2 linked regions of the Thiorhodovibrio frisius genome follow. The protein of the gene in region 1 interacts with the protein of each later gene in a pairwise test. Links are inferred from orthologs where the notes say so. Each region holds a gene or a part of one and is shown in the gene's direction. Other genes may lie near its edges.

The links. Proteins that work in one complex are often made in the same cells at the same time.
Region 2: the proteins of bioB (region 1) and Thiofri_RS11900 interact in binary tests that used the Escherichia coli proteins (3 or more experiments, as listed by UniProt). The link is inferred for Thiorhodovibrio frisius from one-to-one orthologs.

What each region holds. Positions count from the first base shown.
Region 1 is NZ_CP121471.1:4,071,648-4,079,520, forward strand. Bases 2,159-4,999 are described here. They hold bioB (biotin synthase BioB), read left to right. Parts: upstream 2,159-2,989; coding sequence 2,990-4,009; downstream 4,010-4,999. Other genes in these bases: Thiofri_RS18490 (ComF family protein), read right to left, coding at 2,159-2,977; Thiofri_RS18500 (aminotransferase class I/II-fold pyridoxal phosphate-dependent enzyme), read left to right, coding at 4,006-4,999. In the rest of the region: pyk (pyruvate kinase), read left to right, coding at 1-339; Thiofri_RS18480 (alpha/beta fold hydrolase), read left to right, coding at 326-1,207; dapB (4-hydroxy-tetrahydrodipicolinate reductase), read left to right, coding at 1,290-2,114; more of Thiofri_RS18490, read right to left, coding at 2,129-2,158; more of Thiofri_RS18500, read left to right, coding at 5,000-5,448; pimeloyl-ACP methyl ester esterase BioH, read left to right, coding at 5,445-6,197; malonyl-ACP O-methyltransferase BioC, read left to right, coding at 6,227-7,108; bioD (dethiobiotin synthase), read left to right, coding at 7,116-7,832. UniProt on the Escherichia coli protein: Catalyzes the conversion of dethiobiotin (DTB) to biotin by the insertion of a sulfur atom into dethiobiotin via a radical-based mechanism.
Region 2 is NZ_CP121471.1:2,564,266-2,568,305, forward strand. Bases 1-3,000 are described here. They hold Thiofri_RS11900 (class II glutamine amidotransferase), read left to right. Parts: upstream 1-1,065; coding sequence 1,066-1,935; downstream 1,936-3,000. Other genes in these bases: ribD (bifunctional diaminohydroxyphosphoribosylaminopyrimidine deaminase/5-amino-6-(5-phosphoribosylamino)uracil reductase RibD), read left to right, coding at 1-1,073; Thiofri_RS11905 (TusE/DsrC/DsvC family sulfur relay protein), read right to left, coding at 1,940-2,236; Thiofri_RS11910 (hypothetical protein), read right to left, coding at 2,497-2,829. In the rest of the region: Thiofri_RS11915 (ATP-binding protein), read right to left, coding at 3,373-4,040.

The sequences.
Region 1 (7,873 bases):
ACCGCCGAACGCAGCGCGCCCCAGGTCATCATCACCCCAACCCGCAACGGCAACACCGCGCGCAACATCGCCCGCTTCCGTCTGCCGCATTGGATTGTCGCCTTCAGCCCCCTGCCCGCTACCGCCCAGGCGCTGGAATTCTCCTACGGTATCCAGCCGATTGATGTGCGCGAGGATCGCGCCGAGTGGGGCGAGTTCGTGCGCGCCTGGCTGCGCGACATGGGCATCCTCGATGGCCTGGTATTGCTGACCCAGGGCCCATCGGATGAGCATCCCTGCGGCAACCATCGCCTGGAGCTGATCGAACTCGACCGAGCTACCGCCCATGCCTGCCAGTAACGTCTTATCCTTCCGCAACGCCGATGGCCGGCGCATTGCCTGGCACGAGTTCGGTCAGCCCGACGGCCGCCCGGTGTTTTACTGCCACGGATTCCCCAGTTCCGGGCGCGAAGCCGCGCTGCTGCACCAGCCAGCAACAGCGCTCGGCCTGCGCCTGATCGCCCCGGATCGACCCGGCTACGGCGGCTCCGATGACCAGCCGGGCCTTGAACTGCGCGACTGGCCAACCGATCTTGCCGCACTGGCCGATCATCTGGGCATCGAACGCTTCGCCCTGCTCGGCCTCTCCGGCGGCGGTCCCTATGCCCTTGCCTGCGCCTGGCGACTGCCCGAACGGCTCAGCGCGCGCATCCTGGTCTGCCCACTCGGTCCGGTGTACCTGCAAGAGGTACTCGCCGCCATGCATCGACCGGCCCGCTCCAGCCTGGCCCTGGCCAAACGCTCGCCCTGGCTGGCCCAGCGGCTCTATGGCGGACCAACCCCCTGGCTGCTCGCGCGCTGGCCCGGGCTGGTTGAGCACGTGCGCACCCTGAACCTCCCGTCCAAGGATCTGACCGCATTGTCCGCGGGCGACAATCAAGCCATCTTGAACAGCACCATCGGCGATGCCATGGCCCGGGGCGCGCGCGGAGCCCGACGCGATCTGCATCTCTACACCCACGACTGGCGCATCCCTTGCGACGCCATCCATGCGCCCATCAGCATTTGGCACGGCGAGGCCGACGCCACTGTCCCTCCGGCTCACGCCCGCTGGTATCGCGACCATCTGTCCGGTGCCAATCTCACCACCCTCCCTGATCAGGGGCATTTCTCGCTGCCGATTCATTTTGGCGAGCGAATACTGCGTGGCCTGATCGCGGATGATTGATCGCCTGCACCCCTTGGGGTCAGAATGCGCCTGAATTGAACCCAACTAACCCCGCCTGCCATGACAGGCGCAGGAGCATTTTATGACCGATATTCGCGTGGCCGTCGCCGGAGCAGGCGGTCGCATGGGACGCACCCTGATCCAGGCGGTGCATGACACTCAGGGGCTGTGCGTCGGCGCCGCCACCGAGCTGGCCGGCAGCGGCCTGATCGGCGTCGATGCCGGAGAAGTCGCCGGCATCGGCCCGGTTGGCGCGCCCATTCGACCCGACCTGGATGAAGTCCTGGCCGATTTCGACGTGCTGATCGACTTCACCTCCCCCAAAGCCACCATGCACCATCTGCAGCTGTGTCGTGATGCCGGCTGCCGCATGGTCATAGGCACCACCGGACTGACACCCGATCAGCGCGAAACCCTGAGCGAGGCCAGCCTTGACATCGCCCTGGTGGTGGCCCCCAACATGAGCATCGGCGTCAATTTGTCGCTCAAGCTGCTGGAACTCACCGCCCAAGTCATGGGCGAGGACGCCGACATCGAAATCATCGAGGCGCACCACCGCCACAAGGTCGACGCCCCCTCCGGCACCGCCCTGCGCATGGGCGAGGTCATCGCCAACACTCTGGGGAGAAATCTCGAAGAAGTCGCCGTCTACGGGCGCGAAGGACACACCGGCGCGCGCGACAGCCAGACCATCGGCTTTGCCACCGTCCGCGCGGGCGATGTCGTCGGCGAGCACAGCGTCTGGTTCGCAACCGAAGGCGAGCGCATCGAAATCACCCACAAGGCCAGCAGCCGCATGACCTTTGCCCGCGGGGCCGCCCGCGCCGCGCTCTGGATCAGCGAACGCGAGCGCGGCCTGTTCGACATGCAGGATGTGCTCGGTTTGCGCGAGCGAGCTTCTGGCTGAGCGTCAGACATTAATCAGGGCGTGCGCGCAACCGCCCAAACATCGACACGCTCGGCGCCTGCCTGGCGCAGCACCCGCGCCAGCTCTCCAACCGTGGCGCCGGTGGTGACCACATCGTCGATAATGGCGACATGGCGCGCCATCAATGGCCGTCGCACGCGAAAGGCGTTGCGCACGTTGCTTTGGCGCTCTTCGCGCGCAAGCGTGAGCTGCGGCGGCGTCGCGACCACCCGCTCGACCCCGCTGCGGTCTGCGTCAATCCCCAGCGCGCGGCCTGCGACCCGCGCTACTTCCAGCGACTGGTTGTAACCGCGCTGGCGCAGCCGTGAAGGATGCAGCGGAACCGGCACCAACAGGTCCGGCAATGATGCATCGGGTTGCCAGCGTGCCGCCTCAGCCAGGAGTTGACCGAACAGTCGCCCCAGGTGCAGCCGCTGGCGAAATTTAAAATCGCCAACCAGCCGAGCCACCGCACCCTGATAGCGAAAGAGCGCAATGCATCGATCATAGGCCGGCGGCTGGCGCTGACACTTTCCGCAGACAATGCCATCTGGCGTACCAGCCGGGAGCGGCAGCGCACAGCGCTCGCAACTTGGCGCAACATCCGGCAGGTCCGCCAGACACCCCAGGCACAGATCCAGCTCGCCAAAACCCGCAGCGCCACAGAGCACGCAAGTCGGCGGATAAGCGCTCTCAAACGCCAATCGCAGCAGTTGCCTGCTCAATCGCTGAGCCAGTCGCCGGGCCGCTGTCAACCGCCGAAGGCCATCATGGTTGACAGCCTCGGCAATGGCCTTAAGCTTGTCTGCTTTTGCCCCGAGGCGCGGCCCTTTCTCCGCACCCTGCTCCGGGCGCCTATTCACGGAATTTCCACCATGCCATTGGATCTCGCCCCAGATTCGCACCCGACAGACTTGCGCCATGACTGGTCGCAGCAGGATGCCGAAGCCCTGCTGAGTCAGCCCTTAAATGATCTGCTGTTCGCCGCCCAGCAGGCCCATCGCCAGCATTTCGAGCCCAATCGGGTGCAGGTCAGCACCCTGCTCAGCATCAAAACCGGTGCCTGCCCGGAGGACTGCGGCTACTGCTCCCAGAGCGCCAAACATGACACCGGGCTTGAGCGCGAGCGCCTGCTGTCGCTTGATGAGGTCACCGAGGCCGCGCGCGCGGCAAAGGCCACCGGCGCCACCCGCTTTTGCATGGGGGCAGCCTGGCGCAACCCAAGCGACAGCCATCTTGAGCAGGTCATGGCCATGATCGCGGCGGCGCATGATCTCGGGCTTGAAACCTGCGTCACCCTAGGCATGCTGACCCTCGCCCAGGCACAACGGCTGAAAGACGTTGGGCTGGATTACTACAACCACAACCTGGACACCTCGCCCGAATTTTACGGGCAAGTAATCAGCACCCGCACCTATCAGGAACGGCTCGACACCCTGGAGCATATCCGCGCCGTCGGTCTCAAGACCTGTAGCGGCGGTATTCTCGGCATGGGCGAAGCGCGCGCTGATCGTGCCGGGCTACTGTGCCAGCTTGCCAATCTGCCGGCGCATCCGGAATCCGTGCCCATCAACCTGCTGGTCAAGGTCGAGGGCACGCCACTAGCAGACGCGCCCGCGCTGGACCCCTTTGAATTCGTCCGCACCGTTGCAGCCGCACGAATCATGATGCCGGCCTCCTATGTGCGACTATCCGCCGGACGTGCGACCATGAGCGACGAACTCCAGGCTCTGTGCTACCTGGCTGGCGCCAACTCCATCTTCTATGGCGAGCGCCTGCTGACAACCGAGAACACCGGCGCCAACCGCGATCTCGCCCTCTTTGAGCGCCTGGGCCTTGCGTTTGAAGCCATGCCGCACGAGGGGCGCAACGAGCCCGGCGGCTGCTTTAAATGACTGCCGCAATCCCTGCCGACCCGGAGCCCTCCCATCGGGCTCGCGCGCTCGGCTCGCAACTTGCGGAACTCGCCGACCGCCAACTCTATCGGCGCCGACGGCTGTGCGAAAGCCCCCAGGCTCCGCTGATGGAGGTCGAGGGGCGCACTCTGCTGACCTTTTGCAGCAACGACTACCTCGGCCTGGCCGCCGATGCGCGGGTGATCGAAACCTTTACCCGCGCCGCTGGCGAGTTCGGCGTCGGCAGCGGCGCATCCCATCTGATCAATGGCCATAGCCGCTACCATCACCAGCTTGAGGAAGCCCTGGCCGACTTCACCCAAAGACCGCGGGCGCTGCTCTTTTCCACAGGCTATATGGCCAACCTTGGGGTGATCAGCGCACTGGCAGGGCGCGGCGAGCAGATTCTGTGCGACCGGCTCAATCATGCCTCGCTGATCGACGGCGCGCGCTTGAGTGGCGCGCGTCCACGCCGCTATCGCCATGCGGACCCGGCCGATCTCCAGCGCCTGCTAGCCAGCGCCCGGAGTGACAAAGCCACGGCCATGATAATAAGCGACGGCGTCTTTAGCATGGACGGCGACCTGGCGCCCGTGCCCGAGCTGGCCCGAGCGGCAAAACAGGCAGATGCCTGGCTGCTGATCGATGACGCCCATGGTCTGGGTGTGATCGGAGCGGATGGGCGCGGCACCCTGGCAGAAATCGAGGCGCAGGCCACATCCGCGCGGGATGCGAACGATACCAATCGCAAACTGGTTGTCGGTTTTGGGTCGGGTGACGGCCACGGGGGTCTCGGCGGCAGGACGCCGCCGGGAAGCCTAGAGGGAGGTATTCACGGCGTCCCCCGTGGCCGTCACCCGGCCCAGAACGAGCCGAAATCTCAAAGGGGTTCGGTATATACGCTTGGCGAGCAGCAAGTCCCCATTCTGGTTGGCACCCTGGGCAAAGCCTTCGGCACCTTCGGGGCCTTTGTCGCCGGCAGCGACGCACTGATTGAAACCCTGATTCAGCGCGCGCGCAGCTACATCTACACCACCGCCCTGCCGCCTGCGGTCGCGGCAGCCAGCTTAACATCACTTGAGCTGATGCAGGCCGAGCCCTGGCGTCGGGACCATCTCGGCCAACTGGTGCGTTACTTCCGTCAGGGCGCTGCCGAGCTTGGCCTGCCGCTGATGCCTTCGATCACGCCCATTCAGCCGCTGTTGGCAGGTTCCTCCGCGCGCGCGCTCGACTGGAGCCGCCGGCTTGAGGCGCGGGGGTTGCTGGTGCCCGCCATTCGACCGCCGACCGTCCCGCAAGGCCACGCCCGGCTGCGCATCAGTTTCTCGGCCAGCCACCGGATTGAGGATATCGACCGGCTACTTGAAGCACTGGCAGCACTACCGACAACCGATCACCCAAGCACTGATCACCCCAAGCAGGGAGCACCAGCCACATGAGCCCTGACCCGCTCGTTTTATTGCATGGCTGGGGCATGAACCCGGCCATCTGGTCCAGCTTACCAGACAGCCTGGCCGCCGGGCGCGAGCGCTGTGCGCTCGCCCTGCCCGGCCATGCCGGTGCTCCCTGGCAACCCGACTGGACCAGGCTGCCCGATTGGGCCGATGCCTGTCTTGCGCAGGCGCCCGAGCAGGCGATCTGGCTTGGCTGGTCACTTGGCGGTCTGGTTGCGCTCCAGGCCGCACGCCAAGCATCCAAGCGGGTCAAGGCATTGATTCTAATTAGCAGCACGCCGCGTTTCACCCGGGCCGTTGACTGGCAAGTCGCCATGCCGGAGGAGACGCTGGCACAGTTTCACAGCACCCTGCTCGAGGATACGAACGCTACGCTTCAGCGCTTTCTCACTTTGCAGGTGCGCGGCAGCGATGAGGCGCCAAAATTGCTCAAGCAGCTCCGCCTGGCGCTCAAAACCGCGCCCGTCGCCCAGCCCGAGGCGCTGGGCATCGGGCTAGACTTGCTGCGAGATGAAGACCTCCGCGGCCCGCTGCCAGACATCCGCCAACCCACGCTCTGGTTGTTTGGCGAGCGCGACACCCTGGTGCCAGCCGCCGTGGCCAAGCGCATCACCATCCTGCATCCGCAGGCGCAGGTCGAGTGCCTGCAAGGCGCCGGGCATGCGCCCTTTCTGTCGCATGCCCAGGCCGTGAGTGAGCTGATCCATGGTTTTCTTTCCGAGGTGGTCAGTTGAGCGTGCCACCCAGCCAACAGCAGACGAAGATGTCAACCGGCGCCATCGATAAGAGCGCCGCGCGCCGCTCCTTTGAACGCGCGGCAAGCAGCTATGACGCCGCCGCCCTGTTACAGCGAGAAGTCGGCGCGCGTCTGCTCGAGCGCCTGGACTATGTGCGTCTACAACCCGCCACTGTGTTGGATCTCGGCTGCGGCACCGGCCTGGCACTCAATGACTTGTGCCGACGCTATCGCAACGCCCGCGTCATCGGCCTGGATTTTGCCACCGGCATGCTCACGCGCGCCCGACGCTGCGGCCACTGGCGCAACCGCCCGCGCGCCCTGTGCGCCGACATCGACCGGCTGCCGTTGGCGGACAACTCCGTCGATTTGGTGTTCTCCAACGCGACCCTGCAATGGTCGAACGACCTCAGCGCCTGCTTCAGCGAGCTTTACCGCGTCCTGCGGCCAAAGGGGCTGCTGATGTTCACCACCTTCGGCCCGGACACCCTGATCGAACTGCGCCGCGCCTGGGCCGAGGCCGACGGCGGCGAGCATGTCGTCCCTTTCATGGACATGCACGACATCGGCGACATGCTAGTGCGCACGCGCTTTGCCGACCCCGTGATGGACTGCGAACGTCTGACCCTGACCTATTCAGAGGTCACCGACCTGATGGCCGACATGAAATCTCTCGGCACCCAAAACCGCTTACACAGCCGCCAGCGCGGACTGACCGGCCGCGAGCGACTGCGCCGCATGACCGCCGCCTACGAGCGGCAACGCCAGGATGGTCGCCTACCCTCGACCTGGGAGGTGATCTACGGACAGGCATGGATGGCAGCAGAGAAAGTGCCCGCGCAGCAGCTGACCGACCAGGGCGTCGCCATCCCAGTCAGCGCCATTGGGCGCCGCCCCATGTCTGGATAACAGCTCGATGAGCAGAGGCCTTTTCATCACCGGCACAGACACCGGCGCGGGCAAGACCCTGGTCGCCGCTGGTCTGCTGCGCGCCCTGCAAGCCCAGGGCGCCAGCGCGCTTGGCATGAAGCCGATCGCCTCGGGCTGCCAACAGACCCGAGAGGGCCTGCGCAACGCCGATGCCCTCGCTCTGCTGGCCGCCAGCTCCCAGCCCCTGCCCTACAACCGGGTCAATCCCATCGCGTACGCGCCACCCATCGCGCCGCACCTTGCGGCGGAATCCAGCGGACAGCGGATCGATCCCGACCGCATCCTGTCCGCTTACCGCTGGCTCGGCACCCAGGCCGACTGGGTGGTGGTGGAAGGCGTCGGCGGCTGGCATGTCCCGCTCAGCGAACAGCTGATGGTGCGCGATCTGCCCGCGCTGCTTGGCGACCCCGAGCCCCTGCCCGTGGTGCTGGCGGTTGGTCTGCGGCTCGGTTGTATCAATCACGCTCTGCTAACCGCCGCCGCCATCGCTGCCGACGGCTGCCACCTGGCTGCTTGGGTCGCCACCCAGACCGACCCCGAGATGCTAGCCGTCGAAGCCAATATCGCCGCGCTAAGATCCCGCTTATCGGCTCCCTGCCTTGGATGCATCCCTAATCTGCCAAACCCCACACCCGAGGCCGTCGCGAGCCATTTGGATTGCGCTCCACTGCAAGCGGGATCGGCACCGAGCCAATGCGGGTAATGGCGCAACCCCCCAAGCAGTGCGCCATGCCAGGACCCGGG
Region 2 (4,040 bases), 1.5 Mb from region 1 along the record:
TCATCGCCGACGCATGGCACCAGCGTACCGGCGAGCCCCACGCCGAGCCGCTGGCACTGCGCCAAGCCGGCGAGCAGGCGCGCGGCGCCACAGCCTATGTCACCCTCGAACCCTGCTGTCATCAGGGGCGCACGCCCCCGTGCACTGAGGCGCTGATCAATGCCGGGGTGGCGCGGGTAGTCGCTGCCATGCAAGACCCCAATCCACGCGTGGCCGGCCAGGGGCTCGAGCAGCTGCGCGCGGCCGGCATCGCTGTCGAGGCGGGTCTGATGCAAACCGAGGCCGAGGCGCTCAACCCGGGCTTTATCCGCCGCATGCGCACGGGCCTGCCCTGGGTGCGGTGCAAACTGGCCATGAGCCTGGACGGGCGTACCGCCATGGCCAGCGGTGAGAGCCGCTGGATCACCTCGGATGCCGCGCGCGCCGATGTGCAACGCCTGCGCGCGCGCTCATCGGCCATCCTCACCGGCATTGGCACTGTTTTGTCCGATGATCCCTCGCTCAATGTGCGCATCGATCCCCAGACCGGGCAAGCGCCTGCAGCCAGATCAGCAGTGCGTCAGCCGCTGCGGGTGGTGCTCGACACTCAGTTGCGCCTGCCTGAGGACGCGCGCCTGCTCGGATTGCCTGGGCGTACCCTGGTGATGACCGCCGTCACGCCCGAGCATCGGCAATGGAACCTGCTTGAAGCCGCCGGCGCCGAAGTGCTGACGTCAATTCCATCCGGCAGCGGACAAATCGACCTCGGCTGGGCGCTGCGGGAACTCGGGCGGCGCGACTGCAATGAGGTACTGATCGAAGCGGGCCCGCAACTGGCCGGTGCGGCCCTGCGCGGCGGCTGGATCGATGAACTCTGGGTCTACCTGGCCACGCACCTGATGGGCGATGCGGCGCGCGGGCTCTTTCACCTGCCGGGACTTGAGCGCATGGAGCAGCGCGTCGGCCTGGAGCTGCTGGAGGTGCGTCAGATTGGCGATGACCTGCGTTTGCGTTTTCGACCGCAGGAAGGTGCAGGCACAAACCGGCCAGTGCCCAGTGTGAAACGGGGTGCGGGGAAGGGCGCCCATGTGTGAACTCTTTGCCATGTCCAGCCGAGTGCCGGCGACGCTTGGACTGTCGCTCGGGCGCCTGGCGCGCCACGGCGGTGCCGAGGGGCCCCACAAAGACGGCTGGGGGCTGGCTTGCTACGAGCAACGCGACTGCCTGCTGCTGCGCGAACCACGTCCGGCATGCGAAAGCCTGCTACTGCGCTTTGCAGATGTGCAGGGCGTGCGCACCTGCATGGCCGTCTCGCACCTGCGCCAGGCCACCTTCGGCGCCCGCTCATTGCAAAACACCCAGCCATTCGTGCGCGAACTGGGCGGTCGCAGTCATGTGTTTGCGCACAATGGCGATTTCCCGCAACTGCTGGAGCAGCCCGCGCCGAGCAACACACGCTTCCGCCCTATCGGCGATTCCGACTCCGAGCGCGCATTCTGTATGCTGATGGAGCACCTGGCCCCGCTGTGGGAAGACCGCGACGAGCCACCACCGCTGGAGCAGAGGCTGGCCGTGATTGCCGACTTTAGCCGCGAAATGCGCAAGCTCGGCCCCGCCAACTTCATCTACGCCGATGCCGACGCGCTCTTCATCCACGCCCACCGCCGCACCCAGCCTGACGGCGCCATGCGCCCGCCGGGGCTCTACCTGCTGCAACGCTCCTGCTGGGAATCGGCGCCCGAACTCAAGGATGCCGGCGTACGCCTGCAAACCGTGCGCCAGGACGTGGCACTGATCGCCAGCGTACCGCTCACCGATGAGCTCTGGGAACCGCTCGGCGAGGGCGACCTGATCGCCCTGCGCGCTGGCCGCTGCTACGACATCGAAGGCCGCTGGAGCACACCCGAGGACGTCAGTAGCCGCGCGCCCTCGCAGCCGAGGCCGGCGGCAGGGTAGGGCATCAAACGCAGCCGGTCGGCTTCGGCAGACCGCCCCACTTGCAGATCAGCTTCATCGGGCCTTTCTTGAAGATGTTGTACAGCTCTTTGGTCGAGACGCTTTGCTTCTTGGCAAAGATGCGAATCGGCGGCACCACGCCATCGTTCTCGTACATCGCCCGCGCCTCGCGGATGAAGCCCATCACCTGATCGTTCATCTCAAAATCATCTGTGGTGGCAAGCTCTTGCGCCACTTCCTCGCTCCAATCGTCACGATTGACCAAAAATCCCTCATTATCAAGGGCAACGCTGATAGTCATGAGAAAGCTCCTGAACATTTTTCACTGAGAAATCCAAGCCTCGCGCGAACCCCGCTGCGCCTTTTTCGATCAACGCGCAAAGCCGAGTCGGCGACACCAAGAGACAGTGGAGGCAGAGCCGGCGCATATCCAGCCCTGACTCCCAAGCGCCACGCGGAACTCGGCGCGCTTTCTTTGGCTGGCTTGATTTGCTCGGCGTACAGTGCTTTCGGTGCATCACGCGGCAGGACAGCAGAGACAACCGTAGCTTCTTGAATCGATCAGGGATTGTTAGGCGCCGGTCTGATAAGTTTTATTTCCTCTGCAGCGATGCCAGCCTGCCATGTTCTATCAGGCATTTCGATCGTGTAAGCGATGCTTCCGTCAAACGCGATATCAATCGCAACGATTATGCCGCTCCCGGAACCATTGTACTTGGATGCAAAGGTCACCTGATCGTTGAACTTGTAGGGTATTTCAACTGACAGTCGGTACCCCTCCTGTGCCTTTTCAATCAGCATGTTATTGTTCCTGCTGTGCGGTGATGCATTTGTGACAGAGGTGAAGGCCACGCCTAGCGCGACCAGTCCGGCAATAGTTTCGCTAACGCGCATCAGAATTCCCCGGTTACTAAGTCCTACCATTGTGAGATAACTTTAGGCCATTTTTTCAGCGGATAAAAATCCTCACTCAAGGCCAGCTCTTCTGCCTCAGCGGTTTGCGCTCTGACAAGATCCCATCGAACCTGAAGATTCAGCCAAAAATCGGCGGAAACCTTAAAATTCGACAACCCGTCCACCTCGGCCTTGTGCAATGAACAGGGATTTGACGCTATCTACTAATGCCAGCCTCAGCCGCCGCGCGCGTAGCGAGCGGCCGGACTGAAGGCCATCGTTAGGCGATTGATTGCGCGTTGATTTACAGTCTGGAAAACAATTCCATCCAGACCTCTTTAATTCCTACCCCGCAGTGGCGCAGTACAGCGGATTTCCAGCGGCCGTTTGTTGTAGCGGGCGATGCGAGACTGGCCTATCTGCGCGACCCCTCCCGCTCCGTGACCCTGGACCAGGTCCGTGACGCCCTGGCCAATCCGCTCGCGGCGAGGGCCGCAAAGCATTCAGAGCGATGGGATCTACTCGCAGAGAGGGGCAGATCGCTCAGGCCCGCACCACCCGAATCCGCCGTCCCTGGGCGCTGCTGGCCGCTGTGCTGGCGGTCCGCTCGGCCAGCGGTGGCTGCCCGGTGCGGCGGTCGAAGATCACCAGCCAGCCGCTGTCGAGACCCAGACCGGACAGATACCCCTCGAGCTGATCCAATCCCTCGGGCAGCGGATCGGGCTTGCCGTCGCGCCACACCTTGAGTTCCATTCCCAGCGTGAGCGCCCCATAACGCAGGCACAGGTCCATGCGTCCGGCGCCGATGGCATATTCGCGCTCCAAGGTCCCGCCGCCGTTGACCACCCGTTGTAGAAAGGCCATCAGCACCAGATGCGGGGCAATTTCGTGATAGGGCGCGCTGTTGAACAGTGGTTCGCCATGCTGGCGCCAGAAGCTCAGAAAGGCGTCGAGCAGGCGCTCGGGGTTGAGGCGGCCGTCGGGGTCGAGCCAGGTCGGAGCAATCTGGGGCAGCGAATCCTGGGGACCGCTGGCCAGGGCGCGCGGCAGGACCTCGCGGTAGATCGGATTGGCGATCACCAGGCCCCCCGACCCCTCGCGCCGCAAGAGTCCCAGATCAATCAGATACTGGCGGTCGTCTTCCGGAATCACGCCCGGTGTGGTGCCGGCCAGCATCGGCTCGATCACCCGCCGCACTCGCTCCTCGCGTA